Regions from separate parts of the Streptococcus sp. ZY19097 genome, predicted to be linked through region 2. Evidence: predicted binding sites of a transcription regulator. Region 2 holds the regulator's gene; each other region holds the start of a gene.
The links. Region 2 encodes Rex, which represses fermentation and respiration genes when NADH is low (regulators of the CRP and FNR family bind a similar motif). Its sites were predicted from a motif close to TTGTGAANTANTTCACAA; they were not measured.
Positions count from the first base shown of each region.

Region 1: the regulator Rex is predicted to act here: its motif matches at 8,561-8,578, upstream of ABZ559_RS09650 (formate/nitrite transporter family protein).
Region 3: the regulator Rex is predicted to act here: its motif matches at 4,103-4,120, upstream of adhE (bifunctional acetaldehyde-CoA/alcohol dehydrogenase).

Region 1 covers NZ_CP160400.1:1,937,120-1,948,067, reverse strand. The annotation lists partial or broken gene ABZ559_RS09690 (hypothetical protein) at 1-33, shown strand, start outside; gene ABZ559_RS09685 (hypothetical protein) at 43-228, shown strand; gene ABZ559_RS09680 (ABC transporter ATP-binding protein) at 225-1,121, shown strand; gene ABZ559_RS09675 (ABC transporter permease) at 1,108-1,854, shown strand; gene ABZ559_RS09670 (sensor histidine kinase) at 1,854-2,945, shown strand; gene ABZ559_RS09665 (response regulator transcription factor) at 2,942-3,550, shown strand; gene ABZ559_RS09660 (permease) at 3,765-4,934, shown strand; gene ABZ559_RS09655 (DEAD/DEAH box helicase) at 5,357-8,455, shown strand; gene ABZ559_RS09650 (formate/nitrite transporter family protein) at 8,591-9,355, shown strand; gene pbp2b (penicillin-binding protein PBP2B) at 9,478-10,948, shown strand, end outside.
Region 2 covers NZ_CP160400.1:1,449,600-1,460,547, forward strand. The annotation lists gene ABZ559_RS07365 (ribose-phosphate diphosphokinase) at 1-347, shown strand, start outside; gene ABZ559_RS07370 (cysteine desulfurase family protein) at 350-1,465, shown strand; gene ABZ559_RS07375 (DUF1831 domain-containing protein) at 1,467-1,814, shown strand; gene ABZ559_RS07380 (Fn3-like domain-containing protein) at 2,051-5,464, opposite strand; partial or broken gene ABZ559_RS07385 (S8 family serine peptidase) at 5,480-7,276, opposite strand; partial or broken gene ABZ559_RS07390 (YSIRK-type signal peptide-containing protein) at 7,316-7,414, opposite strand; gene ABZ559_RS07395 (redox-sensing transcriptional repressor Rex) at 7,681-8,325, shown strand; gene radC (DNA repair protein RadC) at 8,401-9,081, opposite strand; gene ABZ559_RS07405 (glycosyltransferase family 8 protein) at 9,125-9,952, opposite strand; gene ABZ559_RS07410 (AI-2E family transporter) at 9,945-10,948, opposite strand, start outside.
Region 3 covers NZ_CP160400.1:2,456,108-2,467,055, reverse strand. The annotation lists gene ruvB (Holliday junction branch migration DNA helicase RuvB) at 1-954, shown strand, start outside; gene ABZ559_RS12410 (low molecular weight protein-tyrosine-phosphatase) at 1,242-1,670, shown strand; gene ABZ559_RS12405 (membrane protein) at 1,688-2,068, shown strand; gene ABZ559_RS12400 (acyltransferase family protein) at 2,065-3,852, shown strand; gene adhE (bifunctional acetaldehyde-CoA/alcohol dehydrogenase) at 4,143-6,791, shown strand; gene thrC (threonine synthase) at 7,355-8,839, shown strand; gene ABZ559_RS12385 (MATE family efflux transporter) at 8,997-10,277, shown strand; partial or broken gene ABZ559_RS12380 (IS30 family transposase) at 10,526-10,948, opposite strand, start outside.

The DNA.
Region 1 (10,948 bases), 490 kb from region 2:
GTAAAATCTCTTCTAAAAGAGTTGTTGGATTAGGAGGACAAGATGAAATCATTGACATTATTGGTTACTTTTATCTGTATCTCCTTTTTTATTGGAGTATTAGCACTGACTACAGATTATTTTGCAGGCGTATCGCTTTGGCATGTGTACACACTTATGGGCATTGACATGATGGTATTTTATGTTACATTTCCCTATTTTCAAGGCAGAAAGGAGCAAGACAAATGACACACACAGTTATCAAGGTTGTGAATCTCTCAAAGCAGTTTAAATCGAAACAAATCTTGCAAGACATTTCATTTGAGGTTAAGGAGGGCGACTGCCTCGCTCTAATTGGTCCAAATGGTGCTGGTAAGACAACCTTAATGAACTGCTTGTTGGGGGATTATGTCCCAACTTCAGGGACAGTAGAAGTGTTCGAGAAGTTAGCGTCTCATCCAAGTCTGAAAGAAAAGGTTGGCATTCTTTTTCAGGAAAATCAGACCGAGCAGAAGATGAAAGTTTCAGAGCTTTTAGACTTTCAAAAGGAAATCTATCCCACTCCTCTGTCTGATAAGGAAATTGATGATTTGCTACAATTTACAGAACAGCAGAAAAATCAATTTGCTGAAAAATTATCTGGCGGTCAAAGACGGCTTTTGGCTTTTGTTCAAGTCTTGGTGGGTCAACCTGATATTCTTATCTTGGACGAGCCAACGGCGGGTATGGATACCAGTACACGAAAGCGTTTTTGGGAAATTATTGCTGAGCTGAAAAAAGCAGGCAAGACCATTATTTATTCTAGTCATTATATTGAAGAAGTAGAACATACAGCGGACAGAATTTTAGTCTTGCATGAAGGAAAATTGCTGCGCGACACGACACCTTATCTCCTACGTTCTGAAGAAAAGGAAAAAGTCTTCACTCTGCCTGCGGACTATTTGTCAGTGGTTAAAGAACAAGTAATTGGTGACTTGGTTGTTAAGACAGATACGCTCACCTTTACGACCAAACAGCCTCAAGTAGTTTGGAATGCACTTGCCGCAGCTCAATGTCCTATTGAAGACATTGAAATGACCAACCGCACACTGCTAAATACTATCTTTGATATGGCAAAGGAGAAAGACCATGAAAACGTTTAAAGCTATTTTACATCAAGAATACCTCATCAATAAACGTTCCCTATCTAACTTAATTATGGGAATAGGGATGCCTCTTGCGTTTTTTCTGTTATTTACTAGCATTTGGGCTAATGAAGATAGCATGCCCAAGGAACAAGTGAGTTATTGGGTACGACAATATATGATACAAATGACAGCTTTTTCTAGTCTTAGCTTTGCCTTCTTTTCCTTACCCTATGCTTTTCAAGAAGACCGAAATGGCAACCGTCTTAGAAATATCCAACACAGTCCTATTCCTATTTGGCAGTACTACCTTAGTAAAATTTTGGCTATTCTTGTTCATTTTATATTGGCGATTTTGGTTGTTTTTGCGGTAGGACACTTTGTCAAAGGAGTTGATATGTCTGCCGGAGAATGGCTTACCAGCGCAAGTCTTTTATTTGTAGGAGCAATCTGTTTTATGCCTTTTGGCGCTCTTTTTGCTCATATCAAGTCAGCCCAAAGTCTCTCCCTTGTTGCCAATATCTTCTACATGGGTTTGGCAGTTTTGGGCGGACTTTGGATGCCAGTGTCAAGCTTCCCTGACTTTATGCAAAAGCTAGCCAAGCTTACGCCAACTTATCATCTCAACAATCTCTTAATTTCTTACTTCAAGGGTGATTTTTCCATAAAGTCCCTGCTAATTTTAATGGGATATGCTATCATAGTTTTAACAATTGCTTTGGCAGTCGGAAAAAAACTTGAGGTAAAATGATGTTTCGACCTTTTCAAAGGACGGATGGGCTCTATTATGTAGGAATGGTCTTCATGGTGTTTCCCTTAGCGGGTACAATTTGGTTTGGTTATCCCATGTGGACATTGGGACCATCTATCTGCTTTATGATAGCTTATATTTTAATTATTCATATTCGCAACCAGTATTCCAAAACGATTGCTTGTTTGTGGTTCTATATGCTAGCTTACATTGTCGGCATGTGTTTTCTTGAAGGAAGCATGGTATGGTTTTTCTTCTTTCTCAGCAACCTTTTGGTCTGGCGATTTGGGGATGACCTATGGTCTTACCGTATGCTATCTTACATGATTGGCTTATTATCGGTAACGTTCATGGGATTGCTATTTGCAGATAACCTAGCTAGTCGGATTATGTCTATTCTAATTCCAATTTTTGTCGTGGCTATGCATTATTTTCAGCGGCAAAATTACATGGAAGATAAAATTCAAAAGGAAATTTACCAGAAGAATAAGGAGATTAATCTCCTCACTGCAGAAAATGAACGCAATCGGATTGGCCGTGATTTGCACGATACGTTAGGGCATACCTTTGCCATGATGAGTTTGAAGACAGAGTTGGCACTCAAACAAATGAAAAAAGGCCAGTATGAGGCTGTGCAGCAGCAGCTAGAAGAACTCAATCAGATTAGTAAGGATTCCATGAAAGAAGTCCGTGAGCTTATCAATAACCTCAAATTCCGTACAGTTACTGAGGAGCTGGATAATATCACCGATATGTTTGCTTTGTCGGATATTGAACTAACTGTGGACAATCAGCTGGAATTGAATGCCCTATCGCCAGTCATCCAATCTAGCCTGACCATGATTTTACAGGAATTAACCACCAATATCGTCAAACATGCCCAAGCCAATCACTGTCAGATTAGTTTAACGCATTCGGAAGGGCTTAAGGTTAGGGTAGAGGATGATGGTATCGGTTTTGCCAAGCTGACTGGGCATGAGCTGCATTCTGTTAGAGAAAGGTTACATCTGGTCAAGGGAGAGGTAGTTATCCTATCCAGCCAGCACCCTACAGTCATTGAAGTGACCTTGGAAGAAGGAGGGAAAGCATGAAATTATTGATTGCAGAAGACCAGTCTATGCTGCGTGATGCACTCTGCCAGCTCTTACTCATGGAAGATGACGTTGACGAGATTTTACAGGCCAAGGATGGAGCCGAAGCTATCGGCATTTTGCAGATAGAGAAAGTGGACGTGGCTATCTTGGATGTGGAAATGCCTAAGCAGTCAGGTCTTGATGTGTTGGAGTGGATTCGTGCACATCAGGACATCAAAGTTATCATTGTGACTACTTTTAAGCGTGCAGGCTATTTTCAAAGGGCTGTCAAGGCTGGAGTGGATGCCTATGTGCTTAAGGATCGCTCAATAGACGAGTTAATGGTCACCATCCATGCAGTGCTTTCGGGCAAAAAAGAATACTCACCTGAACTCATGGAGACCTTGGTTGGGCAAAGCAATCCACTGAGCAAGCAGGAAATGGCGGTGCTGGAACATGTGTCACAAGGTCTCACCAATCAAGAAATCGCAAACCAGCTTTTCTTGTCTAACGGGACCATCCGCAACTATATGTCTGCTATTCTGACCAAACTCAATGCTAAAAATCGTCTGGATGCTGTCAATATTGCTCAGAAAAACGGTTGGTTGACAAAACGAAGTTAGGAAATCTAGCTTCGTTTTTTGGATTACTAGTCGGAGGTGTCATCGATTGTAGAAAAAGGAAAAATTGGAATTGTAAAAGAGAGTTGGAAAATGCTAAAATATTATCAATTTGTCCAGATTACCAATACGTGTTTATGGAGTTGCTATGATGATGACTTGATTTTACATTTTTGTCTTGCCATATTATAATTAAAGAACTGGAAAAGGAGGAAGAATGACAAATAAAATGTTATCTCTAGAACTTAGTCCTGAAATTATTGAGCAGCTTGATTTGGATGGAAAGGGTAGTGTGACAGTTACCCTAGATGCAGAAAGATTAACTTTACTCAAGGAGGAAGAGCGACAAGTACGAGCTATTCCTAACTGGGGTTATTTAGTGGGAACTTTGATAGCAACTGCCTTTTTTTATGGTTTTCATCTTTGGCAGCAAACTAGACAAGTCTTATTAGCGGGAGATTATTCGATTACGGGCTTTTTAGTTCTTTTCGGCGTCCTCTTCGGTATGGGATTTTTCACAATCAACTTTATCCTTAATCGGCGAATTTTTCTAGATGGCCTCAAATCACGGCTTTTTTGGCGCATGTCTCCCGTTATCACCATGGCCTTTAGCATTATTTTAGCGGTCTTATTATTGGGATTTTCTTGGTTGGTGAATCAGCTCTTCCGTGGCGCTTCTTTTGACCTGAATACTTCTGCTTTGCTATTTGCTATCATGATTTACACGGTAAGTAGTTTTTGGAGTAGAATAGCAGAGCTGCTAAGAGCAAGCTGGCTGACCAGTCTTTTTACTCTGATTATGTTGTCAGGAGTACTCTTATCTATGGCGACCAATAGTTCAAAGCAATGGTGGCAAGTAAATCTGAGTTTTCTGGGAACTAAAGAGGCTCAGAATAGTTGGCAGTTTAATCTAACTCTGATGTTATCTGCACTTATCTTGATTGCTTTGGTTGATTATCTTTTTGTGGCTCTCAGCCAAAAATTTGGTCATAATAAGAGGTTGATGATTTTGAGAGTTCTTTTAACATTATTGGGGTTAGATTTGGGGGCTGTTGGTTATTTTTCAAATGATGCCGCGTCTCACCTTATTCATACACGTCTGGCAGGCTATCTAGTCTACATTTTGTTAGCTCTGATTATAGGGATTAGATGGCTATTACCAAAAGTTAGTAGGGATTTTATCTTAACATCTTACGTTATTGGTGGGGTACTTGTGGTATTGGAGTTCGCTTTTCAGGGGATTCACTATCTTTCCTTAACAGCTTTTGAAATGTCTGCCTTTCTTCTCGCTTTTAGCTGGCTCATGGCGCTTTTTAAACATTTAGAAAATCTCATTAGCCCAGAAAAACGGCAAATCACCCTTAAACTTTTGAAATGTTCAAATTAAGCCTTTTAAGTACAGTAGCTTCTAAAGGTTTTAGTACTGTGGGTAAAATGTATTACTTTTACTTATTATGGATCTGATGATTCGTTTAAGACATGTTACAGCTAGCTACTTTCTTACTAATTCTGCGTGGACAAGTTCTAAGTAGCTGGTTAAAAGTAAAGCTTAAACATTGGCGGACCGAATGCAGTTGCTTGTAAATAATAAAAAAGGGTTCAGCATTGATATTGCTAGGACCCTTTTTGTTACCGGGCATATTGCTAGATAAAAATACTTTATTCATGGAAATTGATAGTGTGTTTCAATTTTTCTTGACGATGTCAAGTTTAACAATTTTGACAAGAAGTAAGTGATTCAACGATTTTATTCAGCCAAGCTCTGCTATTTTTGTTATAATAGTGAGATAAGATAAAGGTGGTAATACAATGACAAGAATGATTCCCGGACGTATTCGAAGTCAAGGTGTCGCTCTTTATGAACAAGGGCAAGTAAAGATTGAAAACGATGATGCAGGTCTGCTTCATGCGCGTGTAGGTACTTATGAAGTGGATTACTCACTAGATGATGATAATAATGTCTTTTGTAGCTGTGACTTTTTCAAGAAAAAGCCTTACTGTGAACACATTGCAGCATTGGAGTGCTTTTTGAAAAACGACGAACAAGGGCGTGAGTTAGTGGGAGATTTACGGCCCCAAACAGATTCTCAGAAGAGTGTGAAGTCACAATATTATTTTGGGAGTGTCTTTTTGGATGGTTTGGTTGTCAATGAAGATGATACAACTAAATACCGTCTATCTGTTGTTGGTGGAAGAAATCCGTACTCGTCAGATTATTTATGGACTCTGAAAATTAATCGTTTACCTGATGATCGTAGTTACATTGTGCGAGATATTTCAGCTTTTTTATCAACGGTGAGGAAGGAAACTTGTTATCAAATCGGAAAAAATTACTTCGAACCCTTATCTCTGCTCCAATTTGATCAAGCCAGCCAAGAAGTAATTCATTTTCTCTGGCGTCTTATCCCGGACAACGATCGTCTAGATTTAGATTATCTATTACCGAATAGAGGTCGTCATCTTTCCTTGCCAGTAGGATTTTTTGAGGAAGGTGTTCGTCTGTTTGAGGAATTATATGAGTTTACCTTTGAAGGTCATATTCAAGACTACCATCATCTTTATTTTAAGGAATTAGAGGGTGACGATGCACTTTTTGACTTTGAAGTTATGGTTCACCGCCAGTTCATTGAATTAATTATTAGCGAAAAATCTGTCCATCGCTTTTATAATGATGCCTATTTACTTCATCAAGATACTTTTTATCATCTGAATGCCAAGCAAAATAAGATTGTCTCTGCCATTAAAACCTTGCCGATTGAGGCAGATTTGAAGAAACATGTCAAATTTGATTTGGATGATCAGGGCAAACTGGCAGCCAGTCTTTTGGATTTTAAGGAAATTGGTCAGGTCAAAGCACCAAAAAGTTTTGATATTCGTGATTTTACGGTGCGTTTTAATTTTGATTTGGCTTTCAATCAAGGTATTCTTCTCAATATAACCTTTGATTATGGCAATGGTATTCTTGTCAGAAATAAAACGGAGTTGGATAACCTGCCTTTTGCAAGTCATTTCAAGCATGAAGAACGTATTTTTAAATTTATTACTCAACAGGGTTTTGCAGCTAGTTTTTCAAGTACACGTCCACCGCTTGAACCTCAGGAACTTTATTCTTTCTTTACCCAGACTTTGGAACGTTTTGGACGTTTGGGACAAGTTTATCTGTCAGATGAGCTAGAGGAATTACGTTTATCAGAGCGACCACAAGTTCGGGTTTCCTCTAATGCAGGGCTTTTGGATATTTCTTTTGACTTCTCTGAAATTTTTGAAGTTGACGTTGATGAAGCTTTAACAGCGCTTTTTAAAAATAATCCTTATTTTGTCAGTCGTAGTGGAAAGCTCGTTTTATTTGATGAGGAAACCCTAAAAGTTAGTTCAGTTTTACAAAGTCTCAGAGCTAAAAAAACGACCAAAGGCCATCTTCAATTGGATGGTTTAGCGGCCTTCCAATTGTCAGAACTTTTTAAAGATAGTCCATCGGTTCAGTTTTCAAAAGAATTTGAAGCGCTAGCCTACGATTTACGACATCCAGAGTCCTTTCCATTAGAAGAGATGACTATCAAGGCTGAACTTCGCGATTATCAATACACTGGTGTTCGTTGGTTGTCTATGCTTGATAATTATGGTTTTGGTGGTATTTTAGCCGATGACATGGGACTTGGTAAGACATTGCAAACCATTGCTTTTCTATCTAGTAAAATTGAGGTTGACAGTCGCATTCTGATTTTGTCCCCATCCAGCCTTATTTACAATTGGCAAGACGAGTTTAAGAAGTTTGCACCTCAATTAGATGTGGCGGTGGCCTATGGCCTTAAGCCTGTTAGAGATGAGATTATTGCGCAAAAACATCAAATTACTATTACCAGTTATGCTTCCTTCCGACAAGACTTTGAAACCTATCAGCAATCTCAATTTGATTATCTCATTTTGGATGAAGCTCAAGTCATGAAAAATACTCAGACCAAGATTGCACAATATCTGCGTGCTTTTGAGGTTAAAAATTGCTTTGCTTTGTCAGGTACCCCTATTGAAAATAAACTTTTGGAAATTTGGTCTATCTTCCAGATCGTCCTACCTGGGCTTTTACCAGCCAAAAAAGCTTTTCTCAAGCTAGATGCCAAGCAAGTTGCTCGCTACATCAAACCTTTCATTATGAGGCGTAAGAAAGAGGATGTCCTGCCTGAATTACCAGACTTGATTGAAGTGACTTACTCTAATGAATTGGCAGATAGTCAGAAGGCTATCTACCTAGCTCAACTTCGTCAAATGCAAGATCGTATTCGTCAGTCTTCGGATGACGATATTAATCGTCATAAGATTGAAATCTTATCGGGCATTACTCGTCTACGCCAGATTTGTGATACCCCAAGTTTATTTATGGATTATGATGGAGAAAGTGGCAAGGTTGCCAGTCTGCGTAATCTTTTAACTCAGATAAAGGAAAATGGCCACAGAGCTCTAATCTTCTCACAATTTCGTGGTATGTTGGACATCGCAGAGCGGGAATTGGCGGATTTGGGATTGACTTCTTATAAAATTACAGGGTCAACACCAGCCAGTGAACGTCAAGAGATGACTCGAGCCTTCAACAATGGCTCTAAGGATACTTTTCTCATTTCACTGAAGGCAGGCGGTGTGGGGCTCAACCTGACGGGAGCGGATACCGTTGTTTTGATTGATCTCTGGTGGAATCCAGCGGTGGAAATGCAAGCTATCAGCCGCGCACATCGAATTGGTCAAAAAGAAAATGTTGAAGTCTATCGCTTGATTACAAGAGGGACTATTGAAGAGAAAATTTTAGATCTTCAGGAAAGTAAGAAAAACCTTGTGACTACAGTTCTTGATGGTAATGAAAGTAGAGCCAGCATGACTATCCAAGATATTAAAGAAATTCTTGGTATTCCGTCTTAATCATAAAAACTCTCCAATGTCATATTTGAAAAGATTTTGGAGAGTTTTAAATTATTTCTGTGAAAACGCTTGTAATTTTGCTATTTCTTGATATAATGGTTATGTTTGTGACAAATGTAACAATAGGAGGAAAGCATGAAATCACCTGAAGCTATTTTAGAGACAACAATCCATATTGGAGAGCATAAAATTGAAAAAACCTTTCTCGCAAGAGCCATTTTGGGCTTTATCGGAGGGGCAATGATTAGTCTAGGCTATTTGCTTTATGTTCGTGTAGCTGCAAGTGGCATGGAGGTTTTGGGACCACTTTCTAGCTTTATTGGTGCTTGTGTTTTTCCTATTGGGTTGATTGTCATTTTGATGGCTGGTGGTGAGTTGATCACTGGTAATATGATGGCAGTGTCAGCAGCCTTTTTTGGAAAAAAAGTATCTGGTAAAGACTTGTTAGCTAACTGGGCAGTTATTACCCTTTTTAACATTTTGGGTGCTTTATTTGTTGCCTTTGTGTTTGGTCATTTTTTAGGCTTGACTAGTTCAGGGATTTATTTGGATGAAACAGTTGAAGTAGCTCATGCCAAACTAGCAGCGAGTCCTTTACAAAGCTTTGTATCCGGTATTGGCTGTAACTGGTTTGTTGGACTAGCTTTGTGGCTTTGCTATGGGGCTGAAGATGCGACTGGGAAATTACTTGGGACTTGGTTTCCTGTTATGACTTTTGTTGCTTTGGGATTTCAGCATAGTGTGGCAAATGCTTTCATCATTCCAGCAGCCATTTTTGAAGGACAGGCAACTTGGTTGGACTTTATTCAAAATTTTGTCCTAGTCTATCTTGGAAATATTATTGGTGGTGCAGGTTTTGTAAGTTTATTCTACTATTTGGCTTACGGGCATAAAAAATGATTTTGAGATTGAACGTGATGACGTAGAAAAAAAGGTGAAACTTTTCTTAGTCAGTCACGCTCTTTTTTTTTATTTTGTGATAAAATAGAAAGCATAGCTTTTCAAAAACGGGAGACAGCAAAGTGACAAAAAAACCAAAAAAATCATTTAAAATTATCAAGAAGGAGGCCAGTATTCCTCGCCGAATTAACCTTCTCTTTTTTGTGATTGTCTGTCTCTTTACCTTTCTCGTTTTACGTTTGGCACAGATGCAGCTTGCGGACAAGAGTTTCTATGATAAAAAATTATCTGCTACCAATACCTATACGGTGAAACAGTCTCAACCTCGAGGTCAAATCTATGATTCTGCAGGTAATGTGCTGGTAGCTAATGAGATAAAGCAAGTGTTGGTTTTCACGCGCAGCAATACGACAACAGCTGAAGACATGAAAGATTTGGCACAAAAGTTATCTACACTTGTCACTTTAACCGAAACAAAAGTGACAACTAGGGCTAAGAAAGATTATTATTTAGCTGACCAATCTGTCTATGCACAAGTGGTTAAAAATTTACCAGATAAGAAAAAATATGATAATTACGGCAATAAACTGACAGAAGCCACCATTTATGCCAATGCGGTTGAGGCAGTTACAGAAGATCAAATTGCTTACTCAGATGAAGAATTAAAGCAGGTCTATCTCTTTAATCAAATGAATTCGGTATCTGTTTTTAATTCGGTTAATTTAAAAACAGCAGATCTAACTGAAGACCAAATTGCTTACATCGTGGCTAATCAATCCAAGCTATCTGGAATTTCAGTATCCACAAATTGGGAACGCGAAAAGGTCAATACCTCCATTGCTTCCATTATCGGAACTGTGTCATCCGAGGAAGCAGGTTTGCCAAAAGAAGAAGCAGAAGATTATCTTAAAAAGGGCTACGCCTTGAATGATCGTGTTGGGACCTCTTATTTGGAAAAGTCCTATGAGGAATATCTTCAAGGAACTCATACGATACGTAAAATTACAACTGATAAAAAAGGAAAGATTGTCTCAGATCAGGTGACAACTGAAGGGAAATCCGGTAAGAATCTCAAGTTGACGATTAATTCTAATTTTCAAACAGCAGTTGAAGGTATTCTAAGTAAATATTATCAGGCTGACCTTGATGCTGGTTTTGCTACTTACTCTGAAGGTGCTTATGTTGTTGCCCTTAATCCTAAAACTGGTGGTGTTTTGGCTATGGCGGGGCTATCCCATGAAACAGGAGAGACAACGGCTAGTCCAGATGCTCTAGGGACGATAACGGATGTCTTTGTTCCAGGATCTGTTGTTAAGGCTGCGACCATATCGGCTGGTTGGGAGTCAGGAGTTATCTCAGGAAATCAAGTTCTGGCTGACCAGTCAATTAACTTGGCAGGATCTGCTCCCATTAAATCTTGGTTTACGGGAAGCAATTCAACCAATATCACAGTAGCACAAGCCTTAGAATATTCATCAAATACTTATATGGTTCAAATCGCTCTTAAAATGATGGGACAGGAATATTACTCAGGCATGGTACTAATGACAAGTGGTATGCAGGAAGCTATGGAAAAACTTAGAGCTACTTTTG
Region 2 (10,948 bases):
GTTATATTATTGGTGAAGTTGAAGGTAAAAAAGCAATCCTTATCGATGATATTTTAAATACAGGTAAGACTTTTGCTGAAGCCGCTAAAATTTTGGAACGTGGCGGCGCAACCGAAGTTTATGCTGTTGCTAGTCATGGACTTTTTGCAGGTGGTGCTACTGAAATCCTTGACACCGCACCTATCAAGGAAATTGTGGTGACAGACTCTGTACTTACCAAAGAACGTACTCCTCACAACTTAAAATACCTTTCAGCTGGTGATTTGATGGGCGATGCACTTATCCGAATTCAACGTCGTGAACCCTTGAGTCCGCTATTTGCTTATAATTCTAAAGACGAGGATTAAGCATGGTTTATCTCGATAATGCAGCGACAACAGCTTTGACACCATCTGTTATTCAAGCTATGACTCAGGTTATGACAACAGACTTCGGAAATCCTTCCAGTATTCATACCTATGGCCGCAAGGCTAATCGGCGCTTACGTAGCTATCGACAAACAATAGCTGATATTTTAAATACTAAACCTCGTCATATTATCTTCACCTCTGGCGGTACCGAGAGCAACAATACAGCCATCAAAGGCTATGCTCTTGCTAATCAGAACAAGGGAAAGCATTTAATCACAACTACTCTTGAGCACCACTCCGTACTTCATACTATGGAATACCTCGAACATCGCTTTGGATTTGAAGTCACCTACTTGAAACCTGAAAATGGTCAAATTACAGCCCAACAGGTCAGAGAAGCGCTTCGTGAAGATACCATTTTGGTCTCAATCATGTATGCTAATAACGAGACGGGGGATATTTTCCCTATCGCAGATATTGGTCAAATCTTACGAGGACACCAAGCTGTTTTCCATGTTGATGCTGTTCAGGTTGCTGGAAAACTTCCTTTGGCTCCAGAATCATTAGGTATTGATTTTCTATCTGCTTCTGCTCATAAATTTCATGGTCCTAAAGGTATAGGATTGCTCTATGCCAATGCTTTGCCCTTTGACAATTTACTTCATGGAGGTGAGCAAGAAGAAAAACGTCGTGCCAGCACTGAAAATATGGTAGGTATAGCCGGCTTGGCTCAAGCATTAAAAGACAGTCACGATAATTTAAAAGATAATTATCAACATGTCCAAGAGCTTCATCAAACTTTTATTGATGAGTTAGGAAACCTCAATTATTACATCAATGGTAGCGATGTAACTCTTCCTCATGTCATTAACATTGGTTTTCCTAATAAAAATAATGGCATTTTGTTGACACAACTAGACTTAGCGGGGTTTGCAGTTTCTACTGGCTCTGCTTGTACAGCTGGAACTGTTGATCCTAGTCATGTACTATCTAGTATTTATGGTGCAGATTCTCCACGTTTAACTGAGTCTATCCGTGTTAGCTTTTCTGAGATGAACACAATTGATGAAGTTCGTCTCTTTTCAAGAAAATTAAAAGAAATTGTAGGAAATTAAGATGGCTTTTGAAAAAGAAATTAAATTGACTGATTGCCGTTACAGCTATGCTATTAGCCCAAATGTTAAAAAATACACACTTCGCGATAATACTTTTGTACAAACAAAAATCGGCAATTACGAATTGACGCGCCTGCTAGAGACCATTCCAAATTCAAATGATGGTTTCCCTTTGAAAATTACTATCAATAAGGATTTAAACGGCTTTAAATTGATGATTACGGACAAATCGGGTCTTCGTTCGGTTAATATTTTCAAGTCAGCTGACCATAAAATTCTTCAAGATAAGTTCTACTTCCTCATGGATAGCCTTGTTGAACGAGGAATTTTTACTAAAAAAGAAATATGAGATCGACGTATTTCGTTTGATCATGATAAATTTTCGTTTTCCTCCCCTTTAGGAGGGAATTTTTATTATTCCCAAAAAACAAGCTCCCACTAGTCTGAGAGCTTGTTTTAATTATGAAATAGTGAAGCTTTACTCTTTGATAATCAAAATAAGTTGTTATTACCTTGATGTGTGATGGACATTAGTTCTATCTACATCTTATTGATACAGACTGTATTCTCTGAATCTTCAACGCATTAGTGCTGACGTTTACGAATTTCTGAGAAACTAAAGAATGTCAGCATTATACCGAACAAACTGATTAAGATGGGGGTGCTTTGGTCACCAGTTGTTGGCAAGGTGTCGTTTGCCCGCTCTTTTATCGGACTAGCTTGCGTTTGCTCTACTCGTGGTTTAGGAGTCAAAGTGACAGGTTGGGTAACAATGTTTTGTTCTCCAAAGTTTGTTTGACCATCAAGACTAGCCTTAGCCTCTTCAAGGTTTGCTAGTACTTCATCTATCTGTATCTGATTCGTATTAGCATCTGCTAAAATAGCTTGAGCTACTCGAAGAGCTTGATTATATGCTGATTTAGCGGATGCACTTGCATTTTGGTAACTTGCGGATGTGCGTTTAAATTCATCTGATTGACTGACTAATTTATACAAGCCGCTCTTGTTGACTTGTTCCGATTGTGTTGGTACAGGCTCTTTTTTAGTACCGACTAAAATAAGCTCTTCTACCGCTTCAGTCACAACTTCATCAATCATAACTTTTCCGTTAACACTAACAAGACGGCGAAGTCCATTATGTCCTTTGATGAGGACCTGCCGTGTTCCTTCAGGCAAATTTGGATCTTCTACTATGCGACTAGTGTAGGCAATGTCTCGCTCTGTGATAACTGCTTCTGGTTTTTCATCGGCAGTCGGAGCGACAGCAGGGACTTTTGTAATTAGATTTACTAGACTTGCTATGGCTTTTTCAAGAGCCTGAGTTGCAGCATCTACTTCATCTTGACTTGCATCCTCTTTAAAGCGTACAACCGTTGCAGTATCTATAGCTACCTTGAGAGCTTCAAGACTTTCAGGTGTTTTATTTCTTATGTCTGCTTTTTGAGCATCAAGCAAAGCTGAAAGCAAGTTTTCCTTTATCACAGTAAGCTTGCCATCAAGATTAGCACGAGCAACTTGAAGCGTTTTTAAAGCTTGATCAACTTCTAGTTGGTGAGCATCTGCTTTCTTCAAAACTTCCTGAGCCACTGCATAGGCTGTGCGATAAGCCTTTTGGAAATCTGGCTGCGCATTGTAATATGTTGGGCTAGAAAGCAAGTCATCATGTTTTGCTAATTCAGCCTGTAATGCTGTAAGAGCTGTCACTTGACCATTAAGAGCTTGATGAGCCTTGAGCAAATCATCGGTTACATCATTTACCTCCGCTTGACTAGCTTTCGGATTCGCCAGAACAAGCTGTGCTGCACGTCTAACGGTGTCATAGGCTACTTGTTTATCTGGATCCGCATTGTAATAAGCTGGTGTCGTAAGAATCATATCGTAAGCCTGACTTTCATTTGTGAGAACTGAAAAGTCAGTTGGTTTCCCGTTTAAAGCGGCGCGAGCATCTGTGAGGTCTTTAAGAGCGGCATCTACATAAATTTGTTTGCGTTTAGCTACGAGTATGCTTTGAGCATCTGCCAGAGCCTTGTCATAAGCAGCAACCCTATCAGGAGAAGCATTGTAATAAAGGGCGTTGTCTACAACTGCTGAGGCTTGTTCTTCTTCTGCCTTCAAGCCTGTCTTGTCTATAACAGTAAAGTTTACCTTGTTTGGTCGTCCAGCAACTACTGAAAAGGTCGAGTCTTCAAGCAGTTCATAGCCATCAGGTAGGTTTAGTAGCAATTTGTATTTACCAACATAGACAACTTTACCATAATCACTTTCTGAGTAACGCGCTTCTGGAAGTTGGTAAGTCTTGCCATTTTCAGACACTATTCCAACAACAGTGTCTTTTGGCAAGGTCTTGTCAAAGTCAATTAAGAGATTAGCTCTTTGGAGGGTGTTGACATAGAAGCTAACATTTTCCAGACTGTTAGTTTCTGAAATAGTGATAGTTTTCTTGGTTTCACCGACCAAAACTGCTCTGTCAGTGTCATACAAGAACATCTCAATTGTATAAGTTCCAAATGGCAAAATCAAGATGTCATTATTTCCAGCATAACGTGGTACCTCTGAAATGATTTGTCCCTTAGCATCTTTGACAGAATAAGAGAAATCAATTCCTGTCTCATTATCAGTAGCGATATCGCGCGCATTTACACGCACAAGACCATTCTTGTTACCAATGGTAATTAAATCAGAGATTTTTGCAGATGTAATATTTCCAGCGTAGTCTTCAACAGTATAATAGAAATTACCGATTGCTGCCTTGTCAAGTGGTAAAGTGAAGGAGCCATCTGCGGCTTGTTCAACATAGACCTTATCATCCACGAGTTGAATTTTTCCAGTGTTATCGTTGATATCAAATTTACTTTGATTACCATTTTCATCAGTGACAAGATAGAAAACGCGTTCACGGAAAATTCCTGAATCACCTTTATCAACAGCATCGCGAGGGTTAAAGTTAAGTGTATCTGCATTGAAAGTAGCTGTTGTCACAACAGGAGCTTGACGGTCAATAAGGACATCAAAAATAGTTTCTTGAACTTTTGCACCAGGAACATCTGGTAAGTAGCGCAAAACATACTTATAGTGACCATCTGGAAGGTCTTGTCCCTTATTATCGGTGCCAACCCAGTATGTATTGGACATAAGACTTGATTTTGGGTGGTCAGGATTTCCAGAATAAAAATTCTTCTCACCACCTGAAGATTGGCTTTCCCAAAGTGGATTTGCTAGTTCTTGGTCATCTGCTGCATAAACAGAAGCACTTAGATCAGAGAAATTACGTAGGAAGACGCCTCTAAAAGCCAATAATTCTTGATTCCCATCACCATTTGGAGATATGGCAAGATGAGCTTTCCCATCATCTAATTTCAAGATGTATTGACCACTATCATTGGCGAACGTTCCCAATACCTTGTAAGTACCGGGTGTGTTAGAAATGGTACTGGTAGCCGAGTAAACAGGTTCCGAACTTGTTGTGATGAGGGATGTCACATCAGCGTTAGTGGCAACAACATTGTCTTTTACTTGATAGTAGAATCCGCCTTTACCATCGGCCACAAGACTATAGATAGCTTTTTCTGTAACAGCAAGGTCTTGGAAATTACCTCTAAAGCCAACGTAAGGAATGCTGACAACATCAACTCCATCTACTGAATCAACAAAACGGACAAAACCTTCAAGATAGTAACCGTTTGGCATTTGTTCTTGAAGTTCTTTGGCAAAGGTTGATGCATCAACTGTGATAGTAACGGTTGCTGTACTATTAGCTTTTACAGTAATATCATTGCCATCAATAGTCGCCAGTGAGCGTGGTTTGAGGGTGAATTTTCCATTTTCAACGCCATCGGTATTAAGGTTAGTCAGATATTTCAGTCTTTGATCTTTGTTACCAATGTTATGGATAGTGACATCAAAGCTAAAGCTATCCTTGACGTTTCCAAGAGTAATGCTACTGTAATCATCTGAACCTGTCAAATAGAGTTCTTTTGTCGTTGCGGCCTGTGTATCCACAATTCCTGCACCTTGTTGGCGTGGTGAAGTATAAGCTTGAGTTTCAGTATTAAAGTGAGCTTTAGCAGTACTCATCAGCAAGTGCTTGACTAGAGCTTCAATTTCATCATTTGATTTTGTTGGAAAGTTGGCTTTAAGATACTGTTTAACTAAAGCAGCTGCGCCAGCCACATGAGGTGATGCCATGCTCGTTCCATTCATACTAGCATATTCACCATCATTGATAGACGAATAAATACCACCTCCTGGAGCTGCAAGGTCTGGTTTCAATTCTCCATCTGCTGAAAGTCCCCAACTGCTAAAATCTGAAAGTTCATTTGTATGAGGATGAACAGATTTATCAGATTCTCCGTTAAACTGAATTTTGTATTTTTGGGGATGTGCAGCCAATTCATTACCAAATTCAAACGGAATGAAAATAGATGGAATTGAGATAGCTGTTTCATCCAACTGCATGCTGATATTTTCCTCCCCAGCTGTATGATTGAAGATGACAACTCCTTCCGCTCCTTTGGCCGCTGCGTTAGCAACTTTTTCAGAAAAAGTAATCTCTCCACGTTTAATTAGAGCAATTTTACCAGTGAGATCTTGGTCGCCTATTTCATCAGCCTTTCCAGTACCAAGGTAAACGTAATCGTATTGTCGTCCTTTTTCAAAGATTTTTTTGCTCAATTCAGGATTTGAGAAAGAACTCTTGCCATAATTTAAGGCTTCATTGTCTTCCATGCCAACAATCTGTACAACTTTACTCATAATGCTTGTGCTGTTATAAGATGCGACAGAAATTGCGTCACGTGTAGTTGAAGGAGTTCCGACTAAGCCATAATCTGGATTTTCAGCAAGCGGGTTAGACTGTCCTGAACCCCAAGTGCCATCGTTACCGGCTGCCATGACAACAGTAACTCCCGCCTTACGAGCCTCTTCAATAGCTGCAATAAGACTTTCTTCTGAATTAATAACAGAACCAGCCGCACTACCAAGACTAAGGTTGATAGAATCTGCTCCAAGTTTTACGGCATCTTTAATGGCGCGAACATATATCGCTGGACCTGTTGTATTTTTGACATCCGAGAAAACACGCATGAACATAACTTGAGCTTCTGGTGCAACACCGTAAACGAATTCACCACTATCTGGCCGCGAAGGGTTCCCTGTGGCAATGCCTGTAACGTGCATTCCATGAGAGTGCTTATCAGCTTCCTTTATATCATCGTTAACATCAACATAGTTATAGGCAAAAATAACCTTTTCATTGTACCATTTACCATAAGAAATACCCGCAGCCTTTTTGGCAGCTTCCATCTGGTTAGCATCTTTATATTTGGCAGCATCAATATTAGTGATACGCAGAGCATCGTGGTCAATATCTAGGCCTGAGTCGATGACAGCAACAACAGTTCCTTCTCCTTTGTAGCCCGCTACCCAAGTTTTATCCGCTGTTATGATTTTATCAGAATCAATACTTGATGGCTGATCTGATTTGTTGGCAACCCCAGTTTGTTCACCATTTTCGGAAACAGCCTTAGTTTCTACTTCCGCTTGTAAATGTTCAGAAGGTGCATCATTTGCTACTTCTTGTGATTTTGGTATTGTAGGAGTGACTTGAGTTTCTGGTACGTCCTTGGTTAGAGCAACTTGTTCAGAAATTGGAATATTTTCAGTAACATCACTTGTAACTTCAGTAGCAACATCCGTAACTAGACTTGCAGGTATTGATGGGGCTTCTGCCTGTGAAGAAATTGGATCCGCCCCTGTACCTATTGTAGTTTCGACAATAGTCTCTACTGCTGTATCATCGGCCTTTACAAAGATAGCTGTGTTATCTACTTGCGAAGTAGCTTCGTCAGCAGCAACTTGTCCACCAGTTGCTACTAAAAATACTGTTCCTAAAAGAACTGATACTGCACCGATTTTATATTTCCGAATGGAAAAACGTTGATATTTAGCCATAAAAATCTCCTTAAAACTTTTCTTAAATTAACTAAAACGTTAATACGATTTCTATTAAAACACTAATTGTCGGAAAATTCAATAGTTTTCGATAATTTGATATTTTTTATCAAACACGCTAAGATACTCGAAGTCAACTAATTTCTAAAACCCTATACTTTCCAAAACTTTAGATTTTTCATAAAATTTCGTACCAATATGTTGCATTTTTCACAAAGTTTCTTTAAAATAAAATGGAGATGTTTAAGAATCAAGGAGATAATAGCATGGCTATTGATAAATCTATTCCAAAGGCGACAGCAAAACGACTGTCTCTTTATTATCGTATCTTTAAGCGTTTTTACGCGGATAATATTGAAAAAGCTAGCTCAAAACAAATTGCAGATGCGATGGGTATCGATTCTGCTACCGTAAGGCGTGATTTTTCTTATTTTGGTGAGCTAGGGCGCCGTGGTTTTGGTTATGATGTTACAAAATTAGTCAATTTTTTTGCGGATATTTTGGGAGATCATTCTACTACAAACGTTCTGTTAGTAGGCTGCGGTAATATAGGGCGTGCACTGCTACGCTACCGTTTCCATGATCGCAACAAAATGCAGATTGCACTTGCCTTTGATACCGATGATAACCCACTTGTTGGAACTAAGACTGAAGACGGTATTCCAATATATGGTATTTCAAGTCTTAAAGAACATATTCAGAATACCAAGATTGAAACAGCTATCTTGACTGTTCCAAGTGAGCAAGCTAAGGAAGTTGCTGATAGTTTAGTTGATGCTGGAATCAAGGGTATTTTGAGCTTCTCACCTGTTCATCTGCATGTTCCAAAAAATGTCATTGTCCAGTATGTTGATCTAACAAGCGAACTGCAAACGCTACTTTACTTCATGAATCAGGCTGAAGCAAAATAGATAAAAGTAAAAAGCGAATGAAACGATAGAGTATTTTTCTAAATCGTCAATCATTCGTTTTTTTTTTACTTTTTCTTAAAGAATGTCCGTCTCTTCACGAAAACTATAGTAGCAATGTTTTCCAACGATAATATGATCAAGGCACACAATTCCTACTGTTTCACATGATTGTTTTATTTTCTCTGTAAAATGCAAATCATTCTCACTAGGTGATGCAGATCCAGAAGGATGATTATGAACTATAATCAGGGAAGTTGCCATATTTTTACAGGCATAGTAAAGGATTTCGCGTGGTTCTGCTATCGACCTACGTACCGATCCGATAAAAATGGTCTTTTGTTCGATGATACGATTTTGCGTGTCAAGGTAAAGGGCAACCAAATGCTCCTGCTTTTTGTCACTGAGTTCTAACATCATCTTTCGAGCCAATTTTTCACTACTCATGATTCGCTCTTGTTGAGCATAATCTGCCTTGTTGATGCGCTTTGATAATTCTAGCATGGCTTTGATTTCAATAGATTTTACTTGGCCAATGCCTTTGATTTGCTGTAATTCCTGTAATGATAGGTGAGTGAAGTCTGCTAAACTCGTTAAATTTTCTAGGATATTGAGTGATACTTCTAAAACTGGTTTTGTTTTGGTTCCTGTTCTAAGCAAAATAGCCAAGAGTTCTTGATTGCTTAAATTTTCGGCTCCCAAATCCATAAGACGTTCGCGGGGAAGCAAGGCTTCGTTTTTTAATTCTACAGTATACATAAAATACCTCCACTTAGTTTATTCGTAAGTAGAGGTATTTTTATCATGGTATTTTTTTCACACGCTGTTGGTAGTGTTTGTAAAGAGCGGCATAACGTCCGCGGTAGTTCTTTTTCCAGGGTTTATCTCGGCCACAGAAATGTAAAAATACAGTATGTTCAAGAACCCAATCTAAATCCCATTTACCAGAGCTTCTAGCAAAATAGAGTACATTATAACGCGCATCGTAATTATAGATTTCATCGGGGATTTGAAAAACTTTATGACCATAAAGAGCATTTAAGATATCCTGATCTGGTAAAAACAAGATACGTCCATTCGTCGCAATATAATCTAAGATATCCGATTTTTGGACCTGATGTCTAATTTCTGGCAAATTCATCAACAGGACACCAGAATTGTAATAACTTTCAGCCTCGAAATTGCCTAAGCGCAGCTTATTGACTAGTTCAGGAATGTTAGCATCTGAAGTATGACTGGCTGCAGCATACAAATTATCTTTCAAATCCGCTTGATAAAGAGGCACAATGTCATTCAAGCATAAAATATCAGCGTCTAGATAAAGAATACGATCCAAGTCTGCTGGTAAGTAATCCTGTGCTAAAAGTCGATAATAAATGGTTTCAGGATAGCGATCAGTAGTTGGAGCATCTTCGAAAGCCATTTCACCAATAATGACTGGATGATAGGTTATTTGTAATTCTTGACAAAAGCGTTTGATAGCTTCATTTTCTGATAAAGATTCCTTCTGTAAAAGATAGACTGCCATTTGCTTTTTTGAAGCATTTTGCCAAAGGGAATAAAGAGTAACTTTGAACTGCTCAACATAATCATCATTGATGGCAAAAAGAAGGTTTATTATATCACTCATTTTTTGTGTTTACCTTAAGTGTTTGACGTTTATGAACATGATCTTTGATAATTTGATAAATACTTGCAGATAATGGCACTGCTATTAACATACCTAACACTCCCCAGAGTGAGCCGCCTACTGTTATAGCCAGCAGAACCCACATTCCTGGCAATCCACTTGAATTTCCAACAACTCTTGGATAGATAAGATTGCCTTCAAATTGTTGCAAAATAATCAAATAGATAACAAAAAAGATAGCCTTGGTAATAGACTGTGTGGCAATTAAAATAAAGCCAATGCAAAGACCGATATAGGCACCGACCACTGGAATCAGAGCGGTAAAGGCAACCAGAACTCCTATCGTCGCGGCATAAGGCAGTTTAAAAATGAACATGCCTGTAGCTGTTAGAGTTCCCAGAATGATGGCCTCCATTGTCTGTCCAACAAAAAAACCATGAAAACGCTGATGTAGAATACCAATGACATAATGGACTGTTTTAGCAAATTTACCAAGATAGGTGTCAATTAACAAGTTGAACTGATGCCCAAGTTTTTCCTTGCTAGCGAGGACATAGATTGAAAAGACTAGACTAATAAACAAATTAAGTATTGTCGAGGCAAGAGTCGTTACCGAGGTCAGGAGACTGGTTAGGACTGTTAAAACTTGCTTTAGGACTTGTTGGCTGTATTTTTGAATGGTTGTAGCCAAATCATTACCTGCCCCAAGATATTCTAAAGCTTGCGCAACCAATTTGTTATCACCAAGCTCATTGATAAGCTTCGTAATTTGCTTAGTGTCAATGGTCATTAGAGAACTCAAACTTTTTATCAAATCAGGAAGGACAATTGAAAAAATCCAAATGATGATAACAGTGAAAGTCAAATAGGCTAAAATCATAGAAATTGAGCGTTTTAACTTAATTAGCCATGTATTTTTAAATAGTCGAACATAAAGCTTCTCGTAAGCGCTCATGACAATATTGATAATGTAAGCGAGACCGGCTCCCATCAAAA
Region 3 (10,948 bases), 1.0 Mb from region 2:
GAACGTACGCTTCGTCCTCAGTTTTTAAAAGAATACATTGGACAGGACAAGGTTAAAGATCAACTTAAGATTTTTATTGAGGCTGCTAAGCTACGCGATGAGTCGCTAGATCATGTTTTACTTTTTGGGCCCCCAGGGCTCGGTAAGACGACGATGGCTTTTGTTATCGCCAATGAATTAGGAGTAAATCTAAAGCAAACCTCTGGACCTGCAATTGAAAAAGCAGGTGACTTAGTTGCTATTTTGAACGATCTTGAACCAGGAGATGTCCTTTTTATTGATGAAATTCACCGTATGCCGATGGCTGTTGAAGAAGTGCTGTATTCAGCCATGGAGGACTTTTACATTGACATTATGATAGGGGCAAGTGACACTAGTCGTAGTGTTCACCTTGATTTACCACCTTTCACACTCATTGGAGCCACGACACGAGCAGGCATGTTGTCTAATCCTTTGCGGGCGCGTTTTGGAATTACGGGTCATATGGAATACTACGAAGTGGAAGATTTAACAGAGATTGTTGAGCGAACCGCAGCGATTTTTGAGATGGAAATCGTCCATGAAGCTGCGCTAGAATTAGCACAACGTAGCCGAGGGACTCCGCGAATTGCTAATAGACTACTCAAGCGTGTCCGTGACTATGCTCAGATTATGGGAGATGGCGTCATCACTGCGGATATTACTGATAAGGCTCTCAATATGCTGGATGTTGATCATCAGGGCTTGGATTATGTTGACCAAAAAATCCTTCGAACCATGATTGAGATGTATAATGGCGGCCCTGTTGGTCTAGGCACTCTGTCTGTCAATATTGCTGAAGAACGTGATACAGTTGAGGACATGTATGAGCCATACCTTATTCAAAAAGGATTTATCATGCGAACAAGAACCGGTCGGGTAGCAACTGCCAAAGCTTATGAACACCTAGGTTACCCTTTGTCAGACAAGAGTTAAACGTTATTTTATCCAGTGAGTAGAGGTTAAATTCTGATTTTACAAATCAACGCTATAGTCTTTCGGTTTGCTTTTAGTAGACAATAAGCTGTTGGCACTACTGCAGTACGGTGATGCGAGTTAATGACGTAATAAAAACTATAAAATATAAGGAGCTAGGCATGTTTGTTCTAGCTTTTTGATATAAAAACGCATCCCTTTGAAATCTTTGATTAATTTGAATGTAACATACGATTAAATTTTGTTATAATGAGAGTAAGATTATCATTTTGAATTAGGAGATTGTGATGAAGCAAGTCGTTTTTGTTTGTCTGGGGAATATCTGCCGTAGTCCCATGGCTGAGTTTGTCATGAAAGATCTTGCAAAAGGGTACGATATTCGCGTCGAAAGTCGGGCAACATCGAATTGGGAACATGGGAACCCTATTCATCCAGGCACGCAGAGAATTTTCAAAAGACATGCCATTGCTTTTGATCGTCAAAAACGTTCTCAGCAAATTAGCTTGAAAGATTTAGAAGTTTTTGACTTGATTATCGGTATGGACGATGAAAATGTTGCGGATTTGCAACGTCTCTCTCAAGGAAAATATGATGATAAGATAGTTATTTTTAGGAAAGATGGCGTCCCAGATCCGTGGTTCACTGGTGATTTTGAAGAGACCTATGATTTGGTCAAAACTGGCTGTGAAAAATGGCTAGCGCAACTACTGTCATGAAAATAAGGAAAAAGAAAATGAAAAAAATAAACTTAACACGAGGACGCATAGAGTTACTTGCTGTACTGGTGATACTATGTTGCGGACTGTCGGTCTTAACCGTAAACCAGAAGTCTAAAGCAACCCTCCGTTATAACCACGGAAAGCTTGTTTATACAGGTTATGTCGTTAACCACCGTATGAACGGCAAAGGGAAGCTGACTTATGAAAATGGTGATGTTTATGAAGGTCAATTTGTCAATGGTGTCTTTGACGGACAAGGTACTTTCACTTCAAGCACAGGTTGGTCATATAAAGGAGACTTTAAAAATGGTCAAGCTGATGGGCAAGGGACACTAGTAGCACAAGATAAAAAGGTTTATAAAGGAACCTTTAAACAAGGGATTTATCAAAAATGAGAATAAAATGGTTTTCACTGGTACGTGTAACAGGACTTTTGCTAGTTCTACTCTATCACTTCTTTCAAAATACTTTTTCAGGGGGATTTATTGGTGTTGATATTTTCTTCACTTTTTCTGGGTACCTGATAACAGCGCTTTTGATTGATGAATATGCAAAAAGCGAAAAAATTGATTTGCTAGGATTTCTTAAGCGACGTTTTTATAGAATTGTGCCGCCGGTAGTCTTGATGATACTGATTGTTATGCCGTTTACGCTTTTGGTGCGTGATGACTTTCGTGCAAGCATTGGTCAACAAATTGCATCAGTTTTAGGATTTACGACAAATTTCTATGAGATGATAACTGGTGGCAATTATGAAAGCCAGTTTATCCCGCATTTATTTGTTCACACTTGGAGTTTGGCTATTGAGGTACATTTTTATCTCATTTGGGGAGTTTTACTTTGGATTTTGACAAAAAGGAATGTAGGTTCTAAACAGTTTCGGGGGTTAGTTTTTGTTCTTTCAACAGGCTTGTTTCTTGTCAGCTTTTTGTCTATGTTTATCAGAAGTTTTTTTGTTGAAAATATTTCGATGATTTATTTCTCAACACTCTCTCACAGTTTTCCTTTTTTCCTAGGCGCGATGTTTGCGACTATGTCAGGTATCAACGAGACTACCAAACGATTTGAGAAAAATATTGTTCTTTGGCCAAGAAAGCGTGTGATTACAGTCATGGCAACAAGTTTTGCTCTCCTTTTGCTCCTGACCTTTTTGCTTGATTTTAATCATCAATTTACTTATTTATTTGGGTTCATACTAGCGAGTCTCTTTGCTAGTGTCATGATTTATGCAGCGCGTGTTTTACATGAACAAACTTCAAATGTTCGCGAACCCAAGATAATCACGTTTTTAGCAGATATTTCCTATGGTATTTATCTTTTTCATTGGCCTTTTTACATCATCTTTGGTCAGTTAGCTAACAACTGGCTTGCAGCTTTAACAACAACTATTTTTTCTCTTGTCTTTGCTAGCTTGTCCTATTATGTGATTGAACCCTACATTGTTGGGAAAAAGCCAAATCTATTTGGTTTACAATTAGATCTCAGTCCATATAAAAAATGGCTTTTTGGGACGGCTGGGGTGTTAACCATTATCACGATAGCAACCGCTGCTATTGCTCCTAAAGTTGGTAAATTTGAAACCAATCTATTAGTTGATTCTCTTCAACAAGCCCAGAATAATATGAATCGTACCCATACTTTAGCAGCTGGGGACGCCTCAGCTTTAAGCAATGTCAGTGTGATAGGAGATTCAGTTGCCCTAAGATCATCGTCAGCTTTTGCGAGTCTTTTACCAGAAGTTCAGTTGGACGCTGCAGTCAGCCGTAATTTTAGTGAAGCTTTTAACATTTTTAAAAACCAAATTGATTCAAACACTCTATCTAAAACCACTGTTTTGGCGGTAGGTGTCAATTCTTTGGGGAACTATCAAGACGACTTACAGCAATTTATTGATGCTTTGCCTGACGGTTATCGCTTGGTTCTTGTTACTCCGTACAATGCTGGAAACGATGCTGCGGTAGCTGAGGTTAGAGATTATGAGCTGAGTTTGGCTAAAACATATTCTTATGTTACTGTCGCAGATTGGTACAAGGTTGCTGTTGAAAATCCAGCCATCTGGTCTGAAACAGATGGCGTACACTATAGTGATAGTGACAGCACGGGGGCAGATTTATATGTTAAAACTATCCAGAAAGCTATTCAAAAAGCAGCTAAACGCTCAGCTAAGGGTGAGTCTTAGCGTTATAAAAGTTCACTGAAAGGTGGGCTTTTTAATATTGAAAATCAAACTCAGACATTATTGATTAGATGACTTTAAGCTTTATCTGTGTTGGCGTCGTCCATTATAATTTTGATTTTCTTTGAGTATCAGGAAAAGGCTTTAAAGGTATGTAGAATGGTAGGCAAAAAGTTTGAAAAAAAATTCACAAATTTTATGTGAAATGGTTTACAAAAAAAAATATTGTGATATAATGAACATGTAATAAAAATTGTGAAACATTTAACAAGGTGTTTCTAAAGGAGAAAAATATGGCTGAAAAAACTGTTACACCAGAAGAAAAACTTGCTCAAGCTCAAGCACACGTTGATGAACTTGTTCAAAAAGGTCTTGTTGCTCTTGAAGAGTTCCGTAAACTTAATCAGGAACAAGTGGATTATATCGTGGCAAAAGCTTCTGTAGCAGCTCTTGATGCACACGGAATCTTGGCAGCACATGCGGTTGAAGAAACCGGTCGGGGTGTCTTTGAAGATAAAGCAACTAAAAATCTTTTTGCCTGCGAACATGTTGTTAACAATATGCGTGGCGTTAAGACAGTTGGTGTCATTGAAGATGATCCGATTACAGGATTGACTAAAATTGCTGAACCAGTCGGTGTTATCTGTGGGGTAACTCCAACAACTAACCCAACTTCAACTGCAATCTTTAAATCATTGATTGCTCTCAAAACTCGTAATCCAATTGTTTTCGGTTTCCACCCATCAGCTCAAGAATCATCAGCGCATGCGGCTAAAATTGTTTATGATGCTGCGGTTAAAGCTGGAGCGCCTGAAAACTGTATCCAATGGATTACAGAGCCTTCTATTCAAGCAACAAACGCTTTGATGAACCACGATGGTATTGCGACTATCCTTGCGACTGGTGGTAATGCTATGGTTCGTGCCGCTTATTCATGTGGTAAACCAGCTCTTGGGGTAGGTGCTGGTAACGTTCCTGCTTATGTTGAAAAATCAGCTGATATTCGTCAAGCTGCTCATGACATTGTGATGTCTAAATCATTTGATAATGGTATGGTCTGTGCCTCTGAACAAGCTGTTATCATTGATAAAGAAATCTATGATGACTTTGTTGAAGAGTTCAAATCATATAAAACTTACTTTGTTAACAAGAAAGAAAAGGCTCTTCTTGAAGAATACTGCTTTGGTGTAAAAGCAAATAGCAAAAACTGTGCAGAAGGTAAATTGAATGCTGATATCGTTGGTAAACCAGCTGCATGGATTGCAGAACAAGCAGGTTTCAAAGTTCCAGAAGGAACTAATATTTTGGCTGCTGAATGTGCAGAAGTTGGTGAAAAAGAACCATTGACTCGTGAAAAACTTTCTCCAGTTATCGCTGTTCTTAAAGCAGAAGACACTGAAGACGGTTTGAACAAAGCACGTCAAATGGTTGAATTCAATGGTCTTGGACACTCAGCTGCTATCCATACAAAAGACGAAGCTCTTGCAAAACGTTTCGGTACTGAAATGAAAGCAATGCGTATCATCTGGAACTCACCATCAACATTTGGTGGTATCGGTGATGTTTATAATGCTTTCATTCCATCATTGACACTTGGATGTGGTTCATACGGACGCAACTCAGTTGGTGATAACGTATCTGCTATCAACCTTCTTAATATCAAGAAAGTAGGGAAACGTAGAAATAATATGCAATGGTTTAAAGTTCCTTCAAAAATCTACTTCGAACGTAACTCAATTCAATACCTTCAAACTTGTGAAGATATTAACCGTGTTATGATTGTTACAGATAAATCTATCGAAAAACTTGGTTTTGTACAACGCATTATTGATCAACTGAACCTTCGTGCTAACAAAGTAACTATCCAAGTGTTCTCAGATGTTGAGCCAGATCCAGACATCACAACAATCCGTCGTGGTACAGAAGTAATGCGTCAATTTGAGCCAGATACCATTATTGCACTTGGTGGAGGGTCACCAATGGATGCAGCCAAAGGTATGTGGATGTTCTACGAACAACCAGAAGTTGACTTCAGCGACCTTGTCCAAAAATTCATGGATATCCGTAAACGTGCCTTCAAATTCCCATCTCTTGGTAAGAAAGCGAAATATATTGGTATCCCAACAACATCTGGTACAGGATCAGAAGTAACACCATTTGCTGTAATCTCTGATAAAGCTAATAACCGTAAATATCCATTGGCTGACTATGCCTTGACTCCAACAATTGCTATTGTTGACCCAGCTTTGGTTGAATCAGTTCCTGCCTTTATCGCAGCTGATACAGGTATGGATGTTCTGACTCACGCAACAGAAGCTTATACTTCGAACTTTGCCAACGACTACACTGATGGTCTTGCTCTTCAAACCATCAAATTGGTCTTCAAATACCTTGAAAAATCTGTTAAAACAGCAGATCCTGAAGCACGCGAAAAAATGCATAATGCTTCTACAATGGCAGGTATGGCCTTTGCCAACGCCTTTCTCGGTATGAGCCACTCTATGGCCCATAAGATTGGTGGGGTACACCACACTATCCACGGTCGTACAAATGCTATCTTGCTTCCATATGTTATCCGCTACAACGGAACTCGTCCATCTAAAACAACAACATGGCCTAAATATAACTATTGGAAAGCAGATGAAAAATTCCAAGACATCGCTCGTATGTTAGGATTGCCATGTTCAACTCCAGAAGAAGCCGTTGAAGCTTATGCTAAGGCTGTTTACGATCTTGGAGTAGCTGTTGGTATTAAGATGAACTTCAAAGATCAAGGTATTGATGAAAAAGTTTGGAAAGATAGCTTGCATGAAATTGCTCTTCTTGCTTATGAAGATCAATGTTCACCTGCTAACCCACGCTTGCCAATGGTAGCTGACATGGAAGAAATCATGGCGGATGCTTACTATGGTTACGCAGAACGTCCAGGACGTCGTAAATAAGTTTTCAGTTATAATTCTCCCTAAAAAAGCTGAGACCTGAGGTCTTGGCTTTTTTATAACACTATATGTCATTAATTATTTGAAAAAAATCCCAAGAAAACCTTTACATTGTTCAGGCTAAGCGCTATAATAAATGTGACATAAGATGTAACAAACAAAGGGGGTAAGGAGATGGCTGAGCGCTTTTATGAAGTGTTAGCAATTGTTTGGATTTTCATTGCAGGAATGGATCCACGTTGGGGAAATTAAAGGTATTGGCGCTATTCCTAGGAATGGCGTTTTTGTATCAGAGTTTAGGACAAGGAATTTTGTGAGGGATTAAAAGTGAAGTGTGATAGCTGTTTGTTTCAAGAAAGTGTTATCTTCTTCTAAGGGCTGTTACTAGCTAATAGGCTTGAAAAATAGGGCTCCTCTGACACAAAAGGCTATTTCCATAAAACCAAAAGCACAAAGTATTAGCGACAACCCAATCATAAGAATAGAAATTTATTGAGAAAATTCTCAAATTTTCTGATAATTATGGTATAATGCTAAAAAGACTATCTAAATAAAGAGGATTTATCATGACGCTTGTTTACCAATCAACCCGTGACGAAAACAATCGAGTAACAGCTAGCCAGGCGATCTTGCAAGGTTTAGCGGCAGATGGAGGACTGTTCACTCCTTTAACAACGCCGCAAGTGGCACTTGACTTTGATAGACTCAAAAGTGCTTCTTACCAGGAAGTGGCCAAGTTGGTTCTCTCAGCCTTTTTGGATGATTTTACAGAAGAGGAACTCGACTACTGCATTAGCAATGCTTATGATACCAAATTTGATACGCCAACCATTGCTCCTTTGGTAAAGTTGGGTAATCAATACAATCTAGAACTTTTTCATGGGTCAACGATTGCCTTTAAAGACATGGCACTATCCATCTTGCCTTATCTATTGACAACATCAGCGAAGAAACAAGGTGTTGATAATAAGATTGTGATTTTAACGGCTACATCGGGTGATACAGGAAAAGCTGCTATGGCTGGTTTTGCTGATGTTCCGGGAACAGAAATCATTGTCTTCTATCCAAAAGACGGTGTCTCAAAAATCCAAGAGCTACAAATGACAACACAAATTGGCGCCAATACCCACGTTGTAGCTATCGATGGAAACTTTGATGATGCTCAGACAGATGTGAAACGTATGTTTAATGATACTGATTTGCGCGATAAATTGCTGGCGCACAAAACTCAGTTTTCTTCTGCAAACTCAATGAATATTGGTCGCCTAGTGCCTCAAGTAGTCTATTACGTTTATGCTTATGCTCAGCTAGTTAAATCTGGCGATATTCAAAATGGTGATAAGGTTAACTTCACCGTGCCAACAGGAAATTTTGGAAATATCCTAGCTGCGTACTATGCGAAACAAATTGGAGTTCCAGTCAACAAACTTATCTGTGCCTCTAATGAAAATAATGTTCTGACAGATTTCTTTACAACAGGAACCTATGATAAAAAGCGATCTTTCAAGGTTACCACAAGCCCATCCATGGATATTCTTGTGTCTTCGAACTTGGAGCGTCTGATCTTCCATCTTTCAGGAAATAACGCAGCTAAAACCAAGCAACTTATGGATAATCTTACAACAACAGGTGAGTACACGCTTGGTGATGTTAACCAAGATATTTTAAATCTATTTGCCGCAGGATTTGCAACCGAAGAAGAAACGGCAACCGAAATCAAGCGAGTTTATGATGAGTGTAGCTATGTTGAAGATCCCCACACGGCTGTTGCATCTAGGGTTTATCAGAGCTACGCAGCTAAGACAGGAGATAAAACACCAACAGTCATAGCCTCGACAGCGAGTCCATACAAATTCCCGCGTGTAGCTGTGTCTGCCATCACAGGTAAAGACAGTGGTGATGATTTTAAAGCTGTTGAAGCATTGCACCAACTTTCTGGTGTAACTATTCCTGCTGCGGTTGATGGGTTGGATAGAGCCATAGTTCGCCACAAAACGGTTGTTGCTACTGTTGATATGCAAAAAGCTGTGGAAGAGTACTTGGGTCTCTGATTTTAATTTTTGTTAGAGGTTGATAGAACCTCGTCTTTGACACATCTGAAAAAGAGGGCTTGGAATACTAAAGTTTCCAAGCCTTCCTTTCGTTTAGAAGGGACAGTCAGAGAAATCATACTTTTCTTCATTTCGTTGATTCAATTTGAAAGGTTATATGAACAATAAGAGAACACTTTTAAATATTGCTCTACCTGCTATGGTAGAAAATCTTCTTCAAATGCTCATGGGCCTTGTTGACAGCTATATTGTATCTCAAATCAGCCTGATTGCAGTATCAGGGGTTTCGGTAGCCAATAATATCATCAGCATTTATCAAGCGCTTTTTATTGCATTAGGGGCTGCTATATCTAGTCTTATTGCTAAGAGTCGTGGTGAAAAGAATATCTCGAAGCAGTTTTATTATCAAGTTCAGGGCTTGCTTGTCACTATAATAATAAGTTTTATATTGGGCATTGTCACAGTTTTCTTCGGGAAAAATCTACTAGCCCTGTTCGGGATGGAAAAAGCTGTAGCTGATTCTGGAGGCTTGTATCTTAAAATTGTTGGTGGGCTGATAGTCAGTCTTGGTTTGTTGACTACTTTAGCTTCATTTTTGCGAGCACAAGGGAAAACACGCCTACCAATGTATGTCAGCTTCTTAATTAATCTCGTTAATGCGCTTTTATCGGCCTTAGCTGTCTTTGTCTTTGACTGGGGAATTGTTGGAGTTGCTAGTGCTACGGTACTTTCGCGCTTTATAGGTATTGCATTACTAGGTAGTCAGCTTCCTGTAAAGAAAATTCTTGAGAATTTGACTCTTAGTTTAGATAAGAATTTGCTCACGCTTTCTCTACCAGCGGCTGGTGAGCGGCTTATGATGAGAGCTGGTGATGTAGTTATCATTGCTATTGTTGTTCAATTTGGGACAGAGACTGTAGCTGGGAACGCGATTGGGGAGAGCTTGACTCAGTTTAATTATATGCCTGGTCTGGGGATGGCAACTGCAACAGTTATTCTTGTGGCACACTACTTGGGAAGTGGTGATTATTATGAATTGAAAAAGATTGTGCGAGAATCATATCTTATTTCAGCCTGCCTCATGATTATAGTTGGCTTGCTAACCTTTTTGTTTGGAGATTACTGGACTAGTTTCTTTACAGAAAATAGCGGAGCACGACAGGCTAGTCTCGTTGTTCTATTCTATTCATTTATTGGTGGGCCAGCGACAGCGGGAACTTTGATTTTCACGGCAGTATGGCAAGGACTGGGCAATTCTAAAATGCCTTTTTATGCAACAAGCTTTGGTATGTGGTTTGTTCGAATTCTTTTGGGATATGTGTTAGGCGTTACGCTTAATCTAGGGTTATCGGGTGTTTGGTTAGCAACTCTAGTGGATAACTTTTTTCGCTGGGGATTTCTATATATAAAATACATGAGAGTTGGCAAGAACTTTTAACACTTAAGGTTGTGCAAAATTGTGTATATGAAGATACGCCTCGCTGCCCCCCTTATTAAAATTGGAAATATTATCGCGATAGTCCTTTAGCATTTTCATACTGATTAAAAATCAGAAATAGCTACCTGGAAGTGATTGGATATATTTAAAAATGAACAATTACACGATTGATGGAATCTTTTGTCACGGTAAAAGGGTATGATTTGTGATGATAGTTATAAGTTTGTTATTTTTGATTTTGGTTGAGTATCATTACTCTCTCTTTGCCAAGAGGAATAGGCATCCGCAAAGTAAAAGTTAATGTTAAGATCTTCTGCCAAGGGATAACAAGCAAATTCCGTTTCTCTGTCAGATGTAAAGGTCCTCAGAAATTTTTTCGGTATGCTGTGACATAGCACTTGGATGGCTGAGAACATAGATTTTGAAGTGCAATCAGGTATCTTAAATGCCTAAGTACAAGCGTGTCTTCGATCGATAAAAGTCGCCAAACACCCTTTACTTTTTCCACGAGAGGAGACGACAGTGACCAACGGTCTCTTTTGTTTTAACTTCTCTAGGGCGTTTAGAAATGGAGATACCAATGGTAAATTTTCCACGTGTTTCTTGAGGATTTCAGCTTTTCCCTTTACGTCTTAAAGCAGACAAATCATAATCAGTCACCCCCTATATAA